One region of the Oceanobacillus luteolus genome, then DNA from elsewhere that is predicted to be linked to it. Evidence: riboswitches for the same ligand, from Rfam matches in the RefSeq annotation. Region 1 holds a riboswitch; the other holds the start of a gene.

Region 1 (14,363 bases):
GTATATAGGCTTGACGTGTTGAAATTGGAATAAGATATTTAAAGGATAAAAGACCTTGTTTTCTTGATGTTAGAAAATGAAGGTCTTTTTTTCTTTGTTTTTTAGGGATATATCATCAATTTTAAAATGGTTTTTCTAAGGTAGTCATTTATTTATAGGTCTATATACACGAATTTCCTTATTAAGGAATCTATGTTGACTGCTATGTTACTAATACCTTAACAAAAGTCCTGTGAACGAAAAGAGGAAAAGATAATTCAAATCACTCAATTTCGAAAATTCAGTACAACTGCGACAAAATTCGACAATCTTTCGACTAAGATTTTACTATACTATGTTTAACAACATGAATCTACCTGTCGTCACTTTCAGAGAAATCGACAAGGATTGGAGAGGGGGGGAAGTATGACTACTGGTTGTTGAGTTCTCTGGGAGATAATCAAAAAGGGGGAGGAAAACCTTTGAAATTAAAGCACAAGACAAGAAGAAAAGCATTCAGCATTGCTGCTTCCGTAGTTATGGTTGCATCACTGTGTTTACCTGGTGCAGGGTTTGCACAAAGTAACGGGAAGATCAATCACTCGTTAAATGATTCTACTAAAGTAGTAGAACAAAAGGTGAGTGACCGATTGTTATCCAGTTTCAAAGACGATGAAGAAGTTACTTTTCTAGTAAAGTTCTATGAGCGGGCAGATGTACAGCAGGTTGCGAAAGAGGCAAAAGCAAATGCAGAAAATGCAAAACTATCACTCAATCAAGCAGAACATGTGCAACGGTCAGCTGTTATCGCTGAATTAAAGGAAATCTCCTTTAGCTCTCAACAAAATGTAAAATCATATATTGAACAGGAAATTGAAAATGGTAATGTGAAAGATTACCAATCTTATCATATAGTAAACGGGATGGCAGTTACTGCTACGAAAGAAGTGGCTGAGAAAATCGCTACCTTCGCGGAAGTTGAAAAGATACTTCCTAACGAAACTCGTGAGCTGTTTACTACAGTAACTGAAGAAGCTGATACTCCACAAGCAGAGATTGCTAATGTCGAGTGGAATATTGAACGGGTTGGAGCTCCAGGTGCTTGGGAAATGGGGATTGACGGTTCAGGTACAGTAGTAGCCAGTATCGATACTGGGGTACAATGGGACCACCCTGCATTAATGGACAAGTATCGTGGATATGATGCAGCAACTGGAGAGGTGGACCATACGTACAGCTGGTTTGATGCAACAGTTGGTAATGAAACACCATATGATGATCAAGGTCATGGAACTCACGTGACTGGAACTATGGTTGGAGCAGAGCCGGATGGTTCTAACCAAATTGGAGTTGCTCCAGGTGCAAAATGGATTGGAGTTAAGGCGTTCACTGAAGCAGGTGGTACCGATAGAGATTTACTAGCTGCGGCAGAGTGGATTCTTGCTCCAGGTGGAGATGCAACGAAAGCACCCGATGTTGTCAACAACTCATGGGGTGGCGGTCCGGGTCTTGATGAATGGTATCGGGACGTAGTAATTGCATGGCGTGCAGCAGAAATCTTCCCAGAGTTCTCTGCTGGTAACACGACATTATTCAATCCAGGTGGACCTGGGTCGATTGCAACACCAGCGAATTATCCAGAGTCGTTTGCGACAGGTGCAACGGATATTAACGATAATTTAGCAAGCTTCTCATTACAAGGACCATCTCCTTATGATGAAATCAAACCGGATATTTCAGCACCTGGGGTAAATATTCGCTCCAGTGTTCCTGGAAGCGGGTATGAAGGTGGATGGAATGGCACGTCTATGGCTGGGCCTGCAGTATCAGGAGTGGCCGCATTGCTTAAACAAGCGAATGCGAATCTTACTGTAGATGAGATGGAAGAAATTTTGATGAATACAGCGACTCCATTAACGAATGGAACTTACCCTGAATCACCGAACAATGGATTTGGGTATGGATTAGTAAATGCTTATGATGCAGTCTCTTCAGTTGTATCAGGTTTAGGAGTCCTTGAAGGAGCAGTTACAAAAGAAGGTGAAGATACGGAAGCACCGACTTATAGTCATGAAGCTCCAGAGGGTACCTATGCAGGAATGGATTTGGAACTTGTCCTCTCGGTAGAGGATAACATCAGCATCACATCTGTAGAAGTGGTTTATGGTGAAAATCGGGTAGAAGCAAACCGGTTATCCGGAGATCATCGAAGTGGTGAGTATGTTGTAACAGTTCCGGGTGAGGATATACAAGAAGGTACGTTTGATTATCACTTTGATATTAACGACTTCGGAAATAACACCGTAACAACCGATAGTTATTCGGTAACGGCAGAACCGGGAATTACAGTAGGATATTCCGAGGATTTTGAGGGGTCCCCTGTTGGTTGGACAGTATTTGGTGAAAACAGCAGTTGGGAACACGGAGAACCAACTTCTGGTCCTGGTTCAGCAGTTTCGGGTGAGAATGTATATGCTACGAATCTGAGCGGTACGTATAATAGTAATGAGAACGCTACACTTGTCATGCCGCCAATTGACTTACCAGAAGGAGAAGCATATTTACAATACAGTCAGTGGTATAACTTGGAAAACAACTGGGATTTCGGTCACGTATTTATTTCAACAGATGGTGAAAATTGGGAGCAACTGAATCGGTTTACAAATGTCTCCAATGGTTGGGTAGATGCCGAAATCGACCTGTCCGACTATAGCGGGGAGCGTGTATATATCGGCTTTAACTTAACTACGGACGGTAGTGTTGTCCGTGATGGTTGGTATATTGATGATGTAAGTTTATCAGAAACCTCAAGAAGCAGTTCAAGTAAAGCGCCAAGTTTAGGGCTGAATTCTCAAAAAGGATTAACTCCAGATTTTGATAGCATTGGAATGAAGAGTGGCTCTGTTGATCCAGACAAAATCGTACCAGCTCCTTCAGTAGAAAAGGATGCAGCGAAGGAAGAATCAGTTGCACCTGCAGGTTTACCTGTCGGAGCTACGGTTAGCGTTGTGGAAAGTGGAAGATCAGTGAAGACGAATCCAGCTGACGGAACGTACTCACTTCTCCATGCAGCAGGTGAATTTACGATTGTTGCTGATTCCTATGGTTTTCATTCTGCGGAACAGTCAGTTACGATTGAAGCCGACGAATCAGTAACGGCTAGTTTTACACTACAAGAACAAGATCAATATACTGTAACAGGTAATGTAACGGATGAAGTAACCGGAGAAGCTATTACGGATGCAACATTACTCCTTGTTGAGGATGCAAACGTCCAACCTGCTTCTACGAATGAAGAAGGTAGTTTCAGCATCACTGCTTATGAAGGAGTTTACACCGTAAAAGTTCTTGCACGTGGTTACCATGCGAAAGAAGTGGAAGTGGACTTCACAAGTGATGGAACAATCGATATCGAACTTGAGCCGTTCTACACTGTTCCGGGTGGAGAAATTGGCTATGATGATGGAACGCCAGAAAATGCACGAGCATTCTATGATGCGGGTAACGGTTGGGCTGTACGAATGTCCTTGGAAGAAGGTCGTGACACAGCAATTGTGACGGATGGAGTCTTCCAATTCCATGGAACTGACTGGCCAAACCCAGGCGGCGTTGATTTCGCTGTAGAAGTTTGGGATGCTACTGGTCCGAATGGGGCGCCTGGAGAGCGTATTGCCGGTCCGTTTGAAGCAGAAGCAACACGTAGCTTGGATGAATGGACGGTTGTTGATTTGAGTGAACATGCAATTCAAGTAGACGGTGACTTCTACATGGTGTACATTCAAACAGATCCTAATCCAAATACACCAGGATTAGCTACAGATGAGAATGGACCATATGCAGAAAGAAGCTTCCAATATGTAGGAGGTGCTTGGTCAGCATCGCCTGCCAGCGAAGGTAATTACATGATTCGTGCCCGTGTAAGTTATGAAGTGGAGGGGCCGGTCATCACTTCTCCTGAAGAGGGATTCATTACGAATGAGACTCAATTAAACGTTGAGGGTACAGCGTCGCCGACTACTTCCGTCAAACTGTTGAATAACGGGGAAGAAGTGGATACTGTAGAAGTCGGCAATGAAGGTACTTTTAACATTCCGGTTGATCTTTCTGAAGGTGATAATGAATTAGTTGCAGTCACATTACTTGATGGAAGAGAAATTATGGAATCTGAATCGGTAACAATCGTATCAGATACGGAAGCACCAGAACTTACGATTGATAGTCCAGAAGATGGAATGAAATCAAAAAATGAAACGGTGACGGTAGAAGGTACGGTAGCAGATGCTAATCTGGATTATGTAGAAGTAAATGGAGAGCGTGCACGTGTAGATGATGGCAACTATTCACTGCGCATTCTTCTAGACGAAGGAACAAATGAGATCGAAGTAGTTGCCGCTGACCTGGCTGGTAATACAACAGCTGACTCAGTTAGCATCGATGTTGATTTTACAGCACCTGAGATTGAGAATTTAACGCCTGAAGAAGATGTTACCTTAAATGCTGGACAAACTGTAAAGTTTGAATTCGACAGTGAACCAGGACTTGATGCAACATTCGTTATCCACATGCCATTGACGAATGTACAGTCCAATCCGACAGAATTACCGATGATGGAAACATCTGAAGGTCATTATGTTGGTTACTGGACAGCAACAAGCAGTGTTGTTGCTGAAGGAGCGGTCATCGAAGTGAAAGTGGTTGATGATTACGGTAACGAAGCTAGAGAACAGGCGGAGGGCAAACTGTTCATTAATGTGGAATAAAACAAAAAAATAAAGATGCGGCAAACTGAGCCGCATCTTTTTCTTTTTATCAATATAGAAAAATGACATCACTATTTGTGTATTATGAAGGCTTTTGAATAATATTATATGAGCTATGTTTATTTGAGGGTCTCGCTTGTATTATAATCCTCCATTGATCCTGTCTTTTCTTTAACTGCTGTGATGCGAAATGTTTACCGATTGGCACTTTCGTGTAAAAGAATCCAGCGGTAATGAGAATGCCGAAAAACCAACCTGCAATTTTGTCTATAAATAAGCATTCGGTTATATCCGTCCACTCCATAAGTTTTTAATAAACATGTATTCCAGTTATGAATAGACCTCTCGAAATGAAAAGCAATTGAATGACTTGGAACCACATCATAATACCATCTTTATTATAACCTTTTAAAAAATACAATAAATACTGAAAATATCATAAAAAATTTATAGTAGCTCCCTTGCAAAATATAGAAAATGTAGTATACTTATCTTTAGTAATTAAATAATCGATTCTAATCTTCGGGGCAGGGTGCAATTCCCGACCGGCGGTAAAGGGTGAATACTCTCAAGTCCGCGAACCATAATGGAATGTTATGGTTGACCTGGTGTGATTCCAGGACCGACAGTTAAAGTCTGGATGGGAGAAGATGTCAAGCCAATTTAGGTGCGATTTTTGTGTACCTTTATTTACCTTTGCATACTCAAATCCTATAGCCCCACTAGGCTATAGGATTTTTTACTTTTTCTCTAAAGTCAAAGGATGCACGAGGCAAGGCAATCCTTCATCACGAGTTAGAATCGATTAGCAAAAGATGAAGGAGGAGAAGAAGATGCAAAAAACGAATAAGCAATCTTCAAACTTACTAAGATTAATTATATTAGCACTACTAGGAACGATTTCACTCATTCTATTTTTCTTGAACTTTCCATTGCCGTTCCTGCCACCGTATTTAAAAATTGATTTCAGTGATGTTCCTGCGTTAATGGCATCACTTATATTCTCGCCACTTGCTGGAGCTGCTGTCGTCCTGATTAAGAATTTGCTCTATTTAGCAGTTTCTGGAGCGGGAGATCCTATTGGTGTAGCAGCGAATTTCTTGGCAGGGGTCATGTTTGTTGTTCCAGTATCCGTCATTTACCACAAATACCATAAAGGTGTGAAATCGATTGTTTCCGGTTTGGTAACAGGAACGATTGTGATGGCAATTGGAATGTCCGTTTTAAATTATTTTGTCATCCTACCGGCTTATGCTTGGTTTATGGGATGGGAAGATATGACCCAATCCGTGAAATGGGGCGCAGTCCTAGCTGGGATACTTCCATTTAATATTTTGAAAGGGATTATTGTTGGACTGTTATTCGTACCAGTATTTATAAAAATGCGTGCATGGATAGAGCAAAAGCAATCGACTCTTGCATAAAAATAACAGGGAGCATCCTAAGTATGAGATGCTCCCTGTTTTGTGTTTTTTAATTATTGTTCTTCATCGACAAGAAATCGAGCAGTTGGCATTGCTTCCAGTCTTTCTTCTGGTATTGGTTTTTGTGATTTTTCACTGATGCCATAGGTCTTCTTTTCAATTCGTTCCAATGCATCTTCTATTTCCATTAGTTTTTCACGATGAACCATATCCAAACCGGCATCACGTTCTTGTTCAAATTGCTCCGTCCCGATATCTGCCGGATGGTTACCGTAATCTGCAAGTTCTTGAGTTGCTTCATTTGGCGATTCATTTTTACTTGTATTTAAAAGTTGTTCTGTTTCGGTTTTTAATTGCAGTAGTTTTTCTTTAAAATATTCCAGTTTTTCATCAGATAAATATGTCTGCATCCAAATCGCTCCTTTTAGGTCATCTTACAATCCATGAGAGAGGAAAGAGAAATGTAGCGCAGCACATGTTTATAAAAAGGTTTAGAAGAATACAGCAAGTACTAAAGAAATTCCAAGTAATAGTCCATAAATTGTATTCGTCTTTCCGGTTGCTGCCATCGCTGGCATCATCTCTAACGGTTCTGTTTTCCCACGGAAGTTCTTTATGACGAAAATAGCTTTCGGTGCACTAAGAAATGTGAGCAATGACCAAATCGGCAAGAGGTTAAAAATTATTAGGCCAAGTGTCCATCCATAAGCAACAAAGAATAAAACAGCAAGTAATGTTATTGCTTTTTCTCTTCCGATTAATACTGCTATTGTTTTTCTTCCGCCGATTTTATCGCCATCACGATCACGGATATTATTGGATAAGTTCAGGCTTCCGATTAAAATAGTGATAGGAATTGATATCCAAATAACTTCAGCCGTGAGTGTAAGAGTCTGAATATAGTACGTAATGCCGATAATGACACTACCCATTAGAACACCGGAAAACAATTCGCCGAATGGAGTGTAAGAAATTGGTATTGGCCCTCCAGTATATAAGTAACCGATTAGCATACATACTAAACCAATAACAGCAATCCACCAGCTTGATGCAAGACAAATATAAACACCGAGAATAACGGCTATTCCATAAAAAGCAAAGGCTAAATTCCGGATTGTTTTTGGGTTCACCCCATCTCGGACAATCGTTCCTCCGATACCTACAGATTCCTCGGTGTCGAGACCAAGTACGTAATCATAATACTCATTGAACATATTAGTTGCAGCTTGAATTAAAACAGAAGCAACCAGCATTGCGGTAAATAGCAGCCAATTGATAATTCCATCATGATAGGCAAGCATCGTTCCGACAAAAACGGGTATAAAAGATGCAGTGAGTGTATGCGGTCGCATTAAACGCCACCAAACATCAAAGCCTGATTTTTCATTCAGTGCTTCTCTGATTTCATTTTTTTTAGCAGTTTGCATTAGACTTCCCCCTAAGACTCTATCCAATTAATTTTAGGAAAATATGCACATTATGTCAATTTGTTTTGATTCAGTGGATTCTTGCAATGTCTGCAAACGGTTCTTTGGGCATACAATTCCATCACAAATAATGTTTCATTATATTTTTCCCACATTAATTGTTAAACATGTTCGTTATAATTTGTCAAAAAACGGGCCTTTCCTTGAGAAAGTGAAGAAAAGAGCATAAAATGGAAATGGATGTTTTTTACTAGTGAAGGAAAGAGATTTTAGTGTTGTGACTAACTGTCACATACTAAAATAGCCACGCCGGCTAAAGTACACTGTGGCTCGAGCCCAACTGCTTACTTAAATAAGAAGAGCATTTTAGCCTATGAACGTGGTAATTATCGGAGGTCTAATTATGATTGATATAAAAATGAAAAAGCTTGAAGGACAAATTGATGCGGCAATCAAATCCATCCGTTCCGATGAGTCAGTAAAGCTTTTCAGTATAACGAAGAGAATTAATAAGAAAACCCCTCTTCAGGTTTTTGAGGGGGCTAAGCGCTTTGGCAAAGATCGCTTCTATTGGATGAATGCCGAACGCACACTCACTATAACTGGTGTTGGTGCAACGATAACGATAGAGGCTGAAAAAGACCGATACCACCAGACGGAAACAGTATGGAAACAAATTTTAAATGAAGCGTGGATTGAAAATGAATATTCATCCATTCCTGCAACTGGAGTTGTTGCTTTTGGTGGAATGGAATTCGATCCATTGAAACCAAAAACAGAGCTATGGAAAAAGTTTAAGACAAGCCAATTCTATATACCTGAAATGATGGTGACAGAATTTATGTCTGATTACTTTTTCACGATAAATATATTTATTCATAAAGAGGACTGCCCAGCTGATATTGCTGATAAAATTTATGAACAGGAAAAGGCGTTCTTTTTTTCTGAAAGCTTCACTCCTGAACATATTGAAATTATCCAAAAGGAAGAAATCGAACCTATAAAGTGGAAGCAAACTGTAGATGATGCTACAGAAGTAATGAAAAAGAAAAAAGTGGAGAAAATTGTACTTGCTCGAGAGTTGCGCCTTCGCTTTAATCAAGAGGTGAATATTCCACAAGTACTGAAAAAACTAAATGATACCCAATCGAACAGTTATATATTTGCATTTGAAAGTGGAGGGGATTGCTTTATTGGTGCAACGCCGGAAAGGCTAGTTAAGCTGGAGAAAAACAATTTATTGTCCACTTGTCTTGCCGGAACAGCCCCTAGAGGAAAGACGGAAGAAGAGGATAAGCAAATCGGGTATGAGTTACTTCATGATAAGAAGAATCGAGAAGAACATGAATTTGTAGTAAAAATGATTAAAGATGCGTTACTGAAGACATGTACAGATGTTGAAATGCCAAAAGAACCAGTTCTGCATCCTTTAAAGAATTTACAGCATTTATACACACCAGTTACCGGAGTCTTAAGTAAAGGATTCTCTATTTTTGACGTGGTGAAAAATCTACACCCGACTCCAGCATTAGGAGGTACTCCGACAGAAGAGTCGCTTGCATTTATTAGAGAACATGAACTGTTAGACCGCGGCTGGTATGGTGCACCGATCGGCTGGGTGGATAGTAATGATAATGGGGAGTTTGCAGTTGCTATACGGTCAGGCTTGATCCAAGGTGATTCAGCCTCATTATTTGCTGGTTGCGGTGTCCTGGCGGATTCTGACCCTGAAATGGAATTTGAAGAAACTAGGATTAAGATGCTGCCAATGTTAAACGTATTAGGAGGATAACGTGAATGGATCATACAGAAATTTTAACTAGATACACCGCTAACTTTGTCGATGAATTAATTAATAATGGAGTTGAACACGTTATTATTTCTCCTGGATCACGCTCGACACCGCTTGCTTTGGCTTTTTCCGAACATGAGGGAATTAGAGAGTGGGTCATCATTGATGAGCGCTCGGCTGCTTTTTTTGCACTTGGTTTAGCGAAACAAACGAAGTCAGCAGTTGCTTTAGTCTGCACCTCGGGAACTGCGGTGGCTAATTATTTTCCTGCAGTTGTTGAGGCTCATTATAGCAGGGTGCCATTAATCTTGTTAACAGCTGATCGTCCCCATGAATTAAGGGATGTTGGCGCACCACAAGCGATTGATCAGTTGCATTTATTCGGTAATTATGTGAAATGGTTTCAGGAAATGGCCATACCTGAGGCGTCTGTGGAAATGCTTAGTTATGTCCGCCAAAAGGCAAGTCGCTCTGTTTATATAGCCCAAGAAGGAAATCCAGGTCCAGTTCATCTTAACTTCCCATTTCGTGAACCCTTGACTCTAGATTTTTCTCTAGAAGGGATATGGGAACACAAGGCATATAGCGAGAACTCATATAGATATCCGCTTGATGGAAAAAAACAGTTGACCCTTGACCAGCTGGAGGCTTTCATCAATCGTTTGAAAGGGAAACAAAAAGGATTAATCGTTTGTGGGCCACAAGGTGATGATGAAATCTTCCCTGAAAAAGTTGCTGAGCTTGCAGAACAGTGGCGATTGCCAATTTTGGCTGATCCATTATCCCAATTGCGGACAGGAAGGCATTCTAAGGGGAATGTAATCGAGACTTATGATGCACTCCTAAAAAATGAAGCTATTCGTGAACGGTTTAAGCCTGATTTTATTATTCGGTTTGGTGCGATGCCTGTTTCGAAATCATATCTTTTCTTCATTAAAGAAAATAAAAACGTACCACAGTTTATAGTGGAAAATCATTCTGGCTACCGCGAACCAACAGGTAATGTGACAGACTTTATATTTGCTGATCCTGTACATTTTTGTGAGGGATTATTGGAGTTGGATAAACCCAATTTCTCATATGAATGGTTGCAGGAATGGCAAGCAATGAATGAAACAGCGAAAAACCATCTGTTGACCGGAGTTGAGGAACGGATTACCGAAGGAGAAGCTATTCGAGGATTGCAAAAAGTTATTCCAGAAAATAGTACATTATATGTTGGAAACAGTATGGCGGTAAGAGATGTGGATACTTTTTTCCTAAATGACGAGAAGAATATTTCTATACTTGCCAACCGGGGAGCGAATGGAATTGATGGCATGGTCTCTAGTGGGGCCGGTGCGGGAGCTGCAGCTGAGAGGGTGACGCTTGTACTTGGTGACTTATCTTTTTTCCATGATATGAATGGTTTGCATGCAGTGAAACATTATGGAATTAATCTTACCATCTTACTGATTAATAATAATGGAGGCGGAATATTTTCATTCCTTTCCCAAGCAGAAAATCCAAAACACTTTGAAGCATTATTTGGTACGCCATTGAATTTAGAATTCTCTAAAGCCGCAGAAATGTATGGTGCTAATTACTTTAATCCCGAAACAGAAGAAGATTTAAAGAGGGATCTAGAAGAAAGTTATCAAATGAGAGGGTTATCGATCGTTGAAGTGATGACGGACCGTGAAGAAAATGTGAAATGGCATCGGTCCAAGTGGCAGGCGATTGCTGATGAAATTTTAACGAATGAGGGTTGATGATTTGTATTTTTCCGTTGGTGATATGGAGTACTGGTATGAGGTTCATGGTGAAGGGATACCTATAGTGCTACTTCATGGCTTTACTGGAAGCAGTTCCACTTGGCAACGATTCGTCCGTGCCTGTCCAAGTGGGTTTAAGCTTGTAACCGTAGATTTACCAGGCCATGGACGGACATCAGGTGAACAGATTAAGTCGATGGATGCGTGTATATCTGATTTACAACAATTATTTAAGAGTCTACAACTTGAACAATTTATCCTGGTAGGGTATTCGATGGGTGGAAGAACCGCTTTAAGTTATACGATTAAGTATCCGGAGAATGTGGCAGGCCTCGTTTTAGAAAGTGCCTCTCCAGGTCTCTCTGATGCAGCTGCAAGGGATGAGAGAAAAAATAAAGACGAACAGCTCGCTTTACGTATTGAGGAAGAAGGCGTAACGGCTTTTATTGATTATTGGGAGAATATCCCGTTATTCCAAACGCAGAAACAGTTATCGAAAGAAAATCAGTTAGCAATTCGGAAAGAACGGATCGAGCAAACAGCCATTGGTCTTGCGAATTCCTTACGTGGGATGGGTACCGGCAGCCAAGCTTCCAATTGGGATGCTTTAATAGAGGTGAAGATACCTGTCCTGCTATTGGTTGGAGAGCTGGACAGCAAATTTATAGAAATTAATCAAAGGATGAAGCAAAACTTGCCGATGGCTGAGTTGGAGATTTTTTCTTCTGCAGGGCATGCACTACATATTGAAAAACCAGCTAGTTTTTTGGAATCTGTACTAGCATTTGCAAATTCTTATAGGCCATGAGAAAATAAAAATTAATGAGGTTAGAGTAGAAAAGGGAGGAACTCGGTTTGACAGTAGAATGGGTTGAAGTAAAAAAATATGAAGAAATCATTTATGAAAAATATAATGGTATCGCTAAAGTAACCATCAACCGACCAGAAAAACGCAATGCATTTACACCGCTTACAGTAAATGAAATGATTGACGCTTTTTCTGATGCACGTGATGATTCAGAAATAGGTGTTATCGTATTAACGGGTAAAGGTGAAAAGGCATTTTGCTCTGGTGGTGATCAGTCTGTACGAGGTCATGGTGGTTACGTTGGTGGAGACAGCATTCCTCGTTTGAATGTACTTGATCTTCAACGTCTAATCCGTACCATTCCAAAACCAGTTATTGCAATGGTAGCGGGATATGCTATCGGTGGTGGTCATGTGCTTCATGTTGTATGTGATTTGACCATTGCTGCAGACAATGCGATTTTTGGACAAACAGGTCCAAAAGTAGGGAGCTTTGATGCGGGTTATGGTGCAGGATACTTAGCACGCCATATCGGACATAAACGTGCCCGTGAAATCTGGTTCCTCTGCCGTCAATACAATGCAGAAGAAGCTTTCCAAATGGGGCTTGTCAATACAGTAGTTCCATATGAAAAATTAGAAGAAGAGACGATTCAATGGTGTGAAGAAATTTTGGAAAAATCCCCTACAGCACTTCGTTTCTTAAAAGCGTCATTTAATGCTGATACCGACGGATTAGCAGGACTTCAGCAATTAGGGGGAGACGCTACACTTCTTTACTATACAACAGACGAAGCTAAAGAAGGACGCGACGCCTTTAAAGAAAAAAGAAAACCGAACTTCAAAAAGTTCCCGCGTTTTCCTTAAGAAATTCAAAAGCGGAAGAGTCCCTTACACAGGGCACGGCTTTATGATTCGTGATGAATCGATAAATGAATCTCAAACTTTCGCAAACAGAAAACCTTTGCTGCAAAGCAGAGGTTTTTCTATATGAATGATTAAAATAAGATTATTGAAAGGATCAGGTACATGTCAGAAAGCATCCCACACTGGCTAACGAAACAAGCAAATATATTGCCTAATTATCCCGCAATCGAGCTTACGGATGGTACTCATGTCAGCTTTCATGATTTGGAGATAAATAGTTTATCTTATGCTAGAAAATTAGCTGCCATTGGAGTGGAAAAAGGGACACATATAGGCATCTTATCAACTAATTGCCTGGAGATGGTGTATACCATTCATGCCATCAGTTATCTGGGCGCTGTCGGGGTTTTATTAAACACCAAACTCACGGATGAAGAACTTAATTTTCAATTAGATGATGCTGATGTAAATATACTTATTACAAATGATAGAAGAAACCGAAACCTTAGGGTGAAAGAAAGCTATACGTTTCAACAATTAGAAACAATGGAGGAAAGTTCTGTTTCACTTCAGTTCCATATCAACTTCGATGATACATTCACTATAATGTATACTTCTGGAACGACAGGGTTTCCAAAAGGTGTCGTCCACACTTATGGAAACCATTGGTGGAGTGCGATTTCTTCTGCGTTGAACCTTGGATTGAATAAGGACGATAAATGGCTTATTTCTTTGCCGCTCTTTCATGTTAGTGGGTTATCTACACTGATGAAGAGTGTGATTTACGGAATGCCGATCTTTCTCATGAAGAAATTTGATGAAAGTATGGTCCACCATGCAATCATGGAAAAGCAAATTACCATCGTATCCGTTGTGACTGTTATGGTTCAACGTTTGCTTGAAAGACTTGGTACGGAAAATTATCCAAACAGTTTAAGATGTTTCCTGTTAGGTGGTGGCCCTGCTCCAAAAGTACTCTTAGAAAGAGCTAAGGAGAAAGGAATACCAGTCTTTCAAAGTTATGGGATGACAGAAACAACATCCCAAATTGTCACTTTATCAGCTGGAGATTGCTTGGACAAATTAGGCTCAGCAGGGAAGCCGCTTTTGCCTGCACAATTGAAAATCAATAACCCCGGTTCGGATGGCGTGGGGGAGATAGTGGTAAAAGGGCCGATGGTGACTCCAGGCTATTATAAAAATCAAGAAGCGAACGAGAAGAGTTTCAAAGACGGATGGCTTTATACAGGTGATTTAGGGAGTGTTGATGAACAGGGCTTCTTATATGTGGTAGATCGCAGAACGGACCTCATTATTTCTGGTGGGGAAAATATATATCCTTCTGAAATAGAAAACGCTCTTATGAAAATGACTGAAATTAAAGAAGCAGGGGTAACACGAATGGAAGACGACAAATGGGGGTATGTCCCTGTTGCTTATGTTGTTTTACATTCCGAGATTACAAAGGAAGAAATATTCGCCTTTCTAGCCACACAATTGGCTAAATATAAGTTGCCTAAGAAAGTGTTTTTTGTTGAAGAGCTACCGAGGAA
Region 2 (5,212 bases), on a different contig from region 1:
CATGGTGGATTACAACCATCATGATGCTTTGGAAGAGGCAATCAAAAATGCGATAGAACAAGATGGCCCCATATCGTTAGTGGTGAGCTGGATACCTTCTTATCCAGCGTTGGAGTTGGTGGATAAAATAATTTCGCAACATAGTAATACTTGGAAGTTGTATCAAGTAAAAGGCAGCAGAAGATATTTTCAGGATGACCCTTTACATCTCTCGTCCAATTGTGAACATCACAAAGTTTATTTAGGTTTTGTTTTGGAGGATAATCATTCGCGGTGGTTGACTCATAATGAGATAGCAAAAGGGGTCATCAGGAGTATCGAGAATGATTCCAAAGAGTCCATTGTAGGTCAGCTTCATCCGTATGAAAAACGTCCACAATAAAATAAGAAGCAGGATATTCCTGCTTCTTAGATAGATTAAATCTCATTTAAGCTTCTATAAAGATTACCCATTTCAATTGCTGTAACAGCTGCTTCAAATCCTTTGTTGCCCGCTTTTGTTCCAGCTCGTTCGATTGCCTGTTCAATGGAATCGGTTGTCAGAACTCCAAATATGACCGGTACATCGCTATCTAATCCAGTGTTAGCAACACCTTTTGTCACTTCACTGCTTACATAATCGAAATGTGGTGTTGCTCCTCTAATGACGGCACCTAACGTGATGACTGCATCGAATTTACCTTTATCGGCCAACTTTTTAGCTGCCAGTGGAATTTCGAATGCACCTGGTACCCATACAATCGTAATATCTTCTTCGTTTACCCCATGTCTACGGAGTGCATCTTCTGCTCCGCTCAGCAATCTATCCGTAATAAATTCATTAAATCGTCCAGCTACAATCGCTACTTTAAGTCCAGTTCCAATTAAATTTCCTTCGATAATGTTTTTCATTTATATTTCTCCTCTTCTCATTTTATCTGTTATGTGATACGGCCCATTCAGTTTGAACGCTTAAATAATGAATGAGATCTTTAATAGTAATCATTTTCAAATCAAATTTCTCAGCTACGAGCTGTAGATCATTTACCCGGGCCATCGTTCCATCTTCATTCATGATTTCTACAATGACTCCAAGCGGTTTGGCTCCGGCGAGTTTAGCTAAATCAACCGCAGCTTCTGTATGTCCCGGTCTTTCTAACACACCACCGTTTTTCGCGACGAGGGGAAAAATATGTCCTGGTCTTCTGAAATCTTCTGGTGAAGAATCAATTTCACACATTTTTTGAATCGTTAGGGAGCGCTCGTAAGCACTGATGCCAGTTGTCGTTTGAACGTGGTCGATACTGACTGTAAAAGCAGTTTCATGATTATCGGTATTGTTCTCTACCATCGGATGGAGATTCAGTTTTTTAGCAATACTTTCCTCAATAGGAGTACAAATCAAACCTCGACCTTCTTTGGCCATAAAATTTATCGTTTCTGGTGTGATGTAATCAGCCAGGCCGATAAAATCCCCTTCATTTTCCCGATCCTCATCATCACAAACGATAATGACTTTTCCAGATTTTAATTCTTTTACTGCATCCTCGATAGTGGCAAACATACAACCATCCTTTCTATTACATAAAGCCGTTTTTACGTAGGAACTCTGTAGAAATATCTTCCTTTGGTGTTGCCGCTTGCTCTGATTTTCTTAGGAAAGAATAAAGATATTTTCCGATCATATCAAATTCTATATTAACGATATCACCTGTATCTTTTAATCCGAGAACCGTTTCTTTTGCGGTGTGCGGGATAATAGAAACAGTAACGATATCTTCTCGAATGCCGAACACGGTCAAGGAGGTACCGTCCAGTGCGATAGAACCTTTCGGTAAGATGTAATGGATATATTCTGGTGGAAATGAAATATCAATATAGATGGCATTTTCACTAGATTTTTTTCGAACAATTTTTCCAACGGTATCGATATGGCCGGAAACAAAATGCCCGCCAAATCGGCCGCCTGCTCCCATTGCCCGTTCCAGGTTTACTTGCGAACCAGGTTTTAAACGAGAAAGGGAAGTATCTTTATACGTTTCAGGCATCACATCTGCCATAAATGAACGGTTACCGAAATCCGTTACGGTTAGACAAACTCCATTCACAGCGATACTATCACCCAAATTTAAATCGCTCATGATGATGTCACCTTGAATGATGAGGACCAGCGTATTTCCTTTCGTCGTAATTTTTTCAATGGTCCCTAGTTCTTCAACTATACCAGTGAACATGAATAGCCTCCTTTCTATTTTTTTAAAAATGATTAAATGGAATATGGTTAGCTTCGGGGTAAGCAGTCGAGAAGAATGTTGGATGGATGAATCTGCAGCTATGCCAATGAAGAGTATAGAAACACGAAAATAGAGACGTGTCTCCTCATCAATTAAAAATCTCCCTATCTAATCGATAGGGAGATTTTTGCATACGTAAATAAAAGTCCTAAAAAATATGGACTGATCCGTTTCCTTCTCCCATCCAGACTTTACTGTCGGCTTTGGAATCTCACCAAAATCCACCGGTATCAGATAGCTGACACCGGGTCACGGGCTTAGAGAAAAAAATCTCATCACCGCCGGTTGGGAATTTCACCCGACCCCGAAGGAATTCTATTTAATTATTTTCTATTTTATCATAGATGGATACAAAGTAAAGACAATTAGGAAAAATAGCTGTTTAGTCATAGATTTTACGTTAAATGGAAGCTAGCTTTTGTTTGCGATGCACTCGCGGTTTTGTCGCTTTGTACCATTGCGCGCACAGGATAATAATAATGATAAGATCCACTGCATCTCCACCATAATACATAATCATGCCGCCAACCTCCGCTTCATATGGGGGGACCCCAATCGGCGGGGTATAATAAATATATTTGGACAGTATTCCGTGCGCGGCCAGAGCAAGAACTAAAATGATCGAACGAGAAAAAAAGCTTCTGCGGTGTGGAATGGGATCGATGTAAATCATCGAGACTGTAAACAAATAGCCAGCTAAAAAAACATGAAGATGGACAACGATATGCAGCCACATATACTCATGCATCATCACGTAAAGGTTCGTTGTATAGAGTACCCAGAGACCCCCTATATTCAATGTGGAAGTTACAAGTGGATGACTTAGAAACTCGGCAATTTTACTTCGGAACAGTTTTGTCACCCTACGTGCTTGCCTTACGGGCAGAGACCGTAGAAGCAGCGTCACCGGTGCACCAAGTACCATTAGGAGCGGACCTAACATGCCAAGCAGAAGATGACCAATCATATGTACCCGAAAGTCTGTATGTGATAACTCTGCAAGTGGACCAGCAACTGCAATGAGAGAAAGGAACGACCCACTTACCCAGAGAAAGGCTCGATAGATTGGCCATTTTCGTCCTTGTTTATTTGTATATATCATCATGAACAAGTAGATGACGATACCGAGAATAAAAGGGAGCGAGAGAATGATTTCTGCGGTTTGTGGAAAGTCATTTCCGTGATGTGGATGCGCCATTAAGAATTGCTCCTTTTCAACATGTGCCTAGTTTTTAAAGTAACAATGATACCGATGATAAGGATGACTGCTGCGATACTGTTCCAAACGACATCATAGAGGAAAAGATTATCCGTGTCGTAGCGAATCTGATGGACCTTTAAAATTTTATGATGCACAATCCCATCATACAAATTAAAGCCCCCAGCACCTAAAAGGACACCACCATACCATCTTTTCAACCAAAACCCATTCCTTCTGCGCAAGTCAGCAACCATAAAGAGAGATCCGACTGTCGCAAACCAGCTAAAGGCGTGAAACAATCCGTCTGACAGCAGTCCAATCTCTGTCGTCGATTTGTCGTAAAAATGATGCCAGCCGAGGATTTGGTGAAATAGTGCTTCATCCAAGAATGCAACCATTCCAAGACCGAATAAAACTCCCGACCAGAGATTGCGTGATGCGTACTGTATTTTATATGCTTGTTCCTTGCCACTAATCTCCATCACATCTACCTTCTTTCTTATAAAACCAGCTTTACGTTAGTTTAACCCAAAAATGTGCGTGAAAAACGCCACCGAAGAAATGTTAGAAGGAATATACGCAGTGATGTGGAAGTAATAAGTGGTAAAAATCTGAATGGATAGGAGTGCTGTGTTGTGTTTGAAAGAATCGACACGATATGTCTCACTGTAAGTAATATCGAAGAAGCAACCGCTTGGTATGAGAAGTTAGGATTTACTGTTTCGTTTAAAGGGGAAGGGTACCGTGTTTTAAACGTCGGAAATAGTGGGGTTCCCTTAACGATTGAAGAAGGAGTGGTGACGAATAAAGATCATTCCATTTACCCGATTTTTTATACGAAGGATATTAACGATACGTATCTCCAATTAGAGGGAAAGGGTGTACGAGTTACTGGGATACAAAGTGATGGTCACAATCAATTCTTTGATTTTTATGACCCCGACAATAATAGATTACAAGTCTGCTTTTGGAAGTGAATGCTAACTCTTGCCTATTAATTCTTGAATTGGACATAGGAGACTTCATTATATTTAAGTAGGTTTAGTAAGTTTATCTATACTCGTTATTTCACCTCCGCATATTCTATATTACTCCTATGAAAAAGAGGTGATTAGTATGTCTGAAGAGAGAAGAAGACGCGAACGCGATGTCTTTATCGATGCGGATAACGTATTCATTAATGCCGACAGAGTGGTTGTTCGTGCAGATGATATCCAAGTCAAAGAGAACAGAGACCGACACGACCGACATGATAGACACGATCGTCATGACGAACGCAGAGGCGACCGAGATAGAAAAAGAGACTTCTGGTGGTAATCCATCCTTTTAATCGGACCACCAGGATTTTTAGGTTTCCTTGATCGACGAATAGCTGAAGTAAAGATATCTACTTCAGCTATTTTTTTATTTTCTAAGATGTAGGGAAAGGTGAAAAGCAGTTAGCCGCAATTTTCTAATCTCATTTCTAATAAATGGGTTCGTTTAGATAAATATAAAAACACGATAGGTTATAGTAATTAATAAGTAATAATCTATAAATATTACATATATAGCTACCTAGATTTGATCATAAGATGTTGAAACCTCTAAAGTGGTTTCTGGTGACGTTAAGAACGCTGTTCCAATACACTGTCTTCACTAAATAATTCGCTTTGATCTGCTAATCCAAACCGTTCCAGGACATGCCGTAATAAAAGGCTCAGTTTACAATAAACCCCAAAAGAAACAAAAACCACAG

The links. A riboswitch is a leader RNA that binds a small molecule or an ion and turns the genes downstream of it on or off. The one in region 1 is predicted to bind FMN.
Region 2: it holds a riboswitch for FMN, as region 1 does, so the genes downstream of both, ribE (riboflavin synthase) here and ACFSBH_RS06900 (ECF transporter S component) in region 1, are expected to answer to the same signal.

Annotation. Positions count from the first base shown of each region.
Region 1 is NZ_JBHUDE010000034.1:84,608-98,970, forward strand. Features, by position in the region: gene ACFSBH_RS06895 (S8 family serine peptidase) at 462-4,739, shown strand; FMN riboswitch at 5,254-5,395, shown strand; gene ACFSBH_RS06900 (ECF transporter S component) at 5,573-6,163, shown strand; gene ACFSBH_RS06905 (TraR/DksA C4-type zinc finger protein) at 6,217-6,573, opposite strand; gene ACFSBH_RS06910 (1,4-dihydroxy-2-naphthoate polyprenyltransferase) at 6,655-7,590, opposite strand; gene ACFSBH_RS06915 (isochorismate synthase) at 7,994-9,382, shown strand; gene menD (2-succinyl-5-enolpyruvyl-6-hydroxy-3-cyclohexene-1-carboxylic-acid synthase) at 9,388-11,133, shown strand; gene menH (2-succinyl-6-hydroxy-2,4-cyclohexadiene-1-carboxylate synthase) at 11,159-11,944, shown strand; gene menB (1,4-dihydroxy-2-naphthoyl-CoA synthase) at 11,992-12,810, shown strand; gene ACFSBH_RS06935 (o-succinylbenzoate--CoA ligase) at 12,973-14,363, shown strand, end outside.
Region 2 is NZ_JBHUDE010000159.1:41,054-46,265, forward strand. Features, by position in the region: gene ACFSBH_RS18235 (Rossmann-fold NAD(P)-binding domain-containing protein) at 1-382, shown strand, start outside; gene ribH (6,7-dimethyl-8-ribityllumazine synthase) at 418-891, opposite strand; partial or broken gene ribB (3,4-dihydroxy-2-butanone-4-phosphate synthase) at 956-1,543, opposite strand; gene ribE (riboflavin synthase) at 1,560-2,213, opposite strand; FMN riboswitch at 2,442-2,589, opposite strand; gene ACFSBH_RS18255 (cytochrome c oxidase assembly protein) at 2,674-3,471, opposite strand; gene ACFSBH_RS18260 (DUF2243 domain-containing protein) at 3,471-3,956, opposite strand; gene ACFSBH_RS18265 (VOC family protein) at 4,110-4,451, shown strand; gene ACFSBH_RS18270 (hypothetical protein) at 4,591-4,791, shown strand; gene ACFSBH_RS18275 (phosphatase PAP2 family protein) at 5,082-5,212, opposite strand, start outside.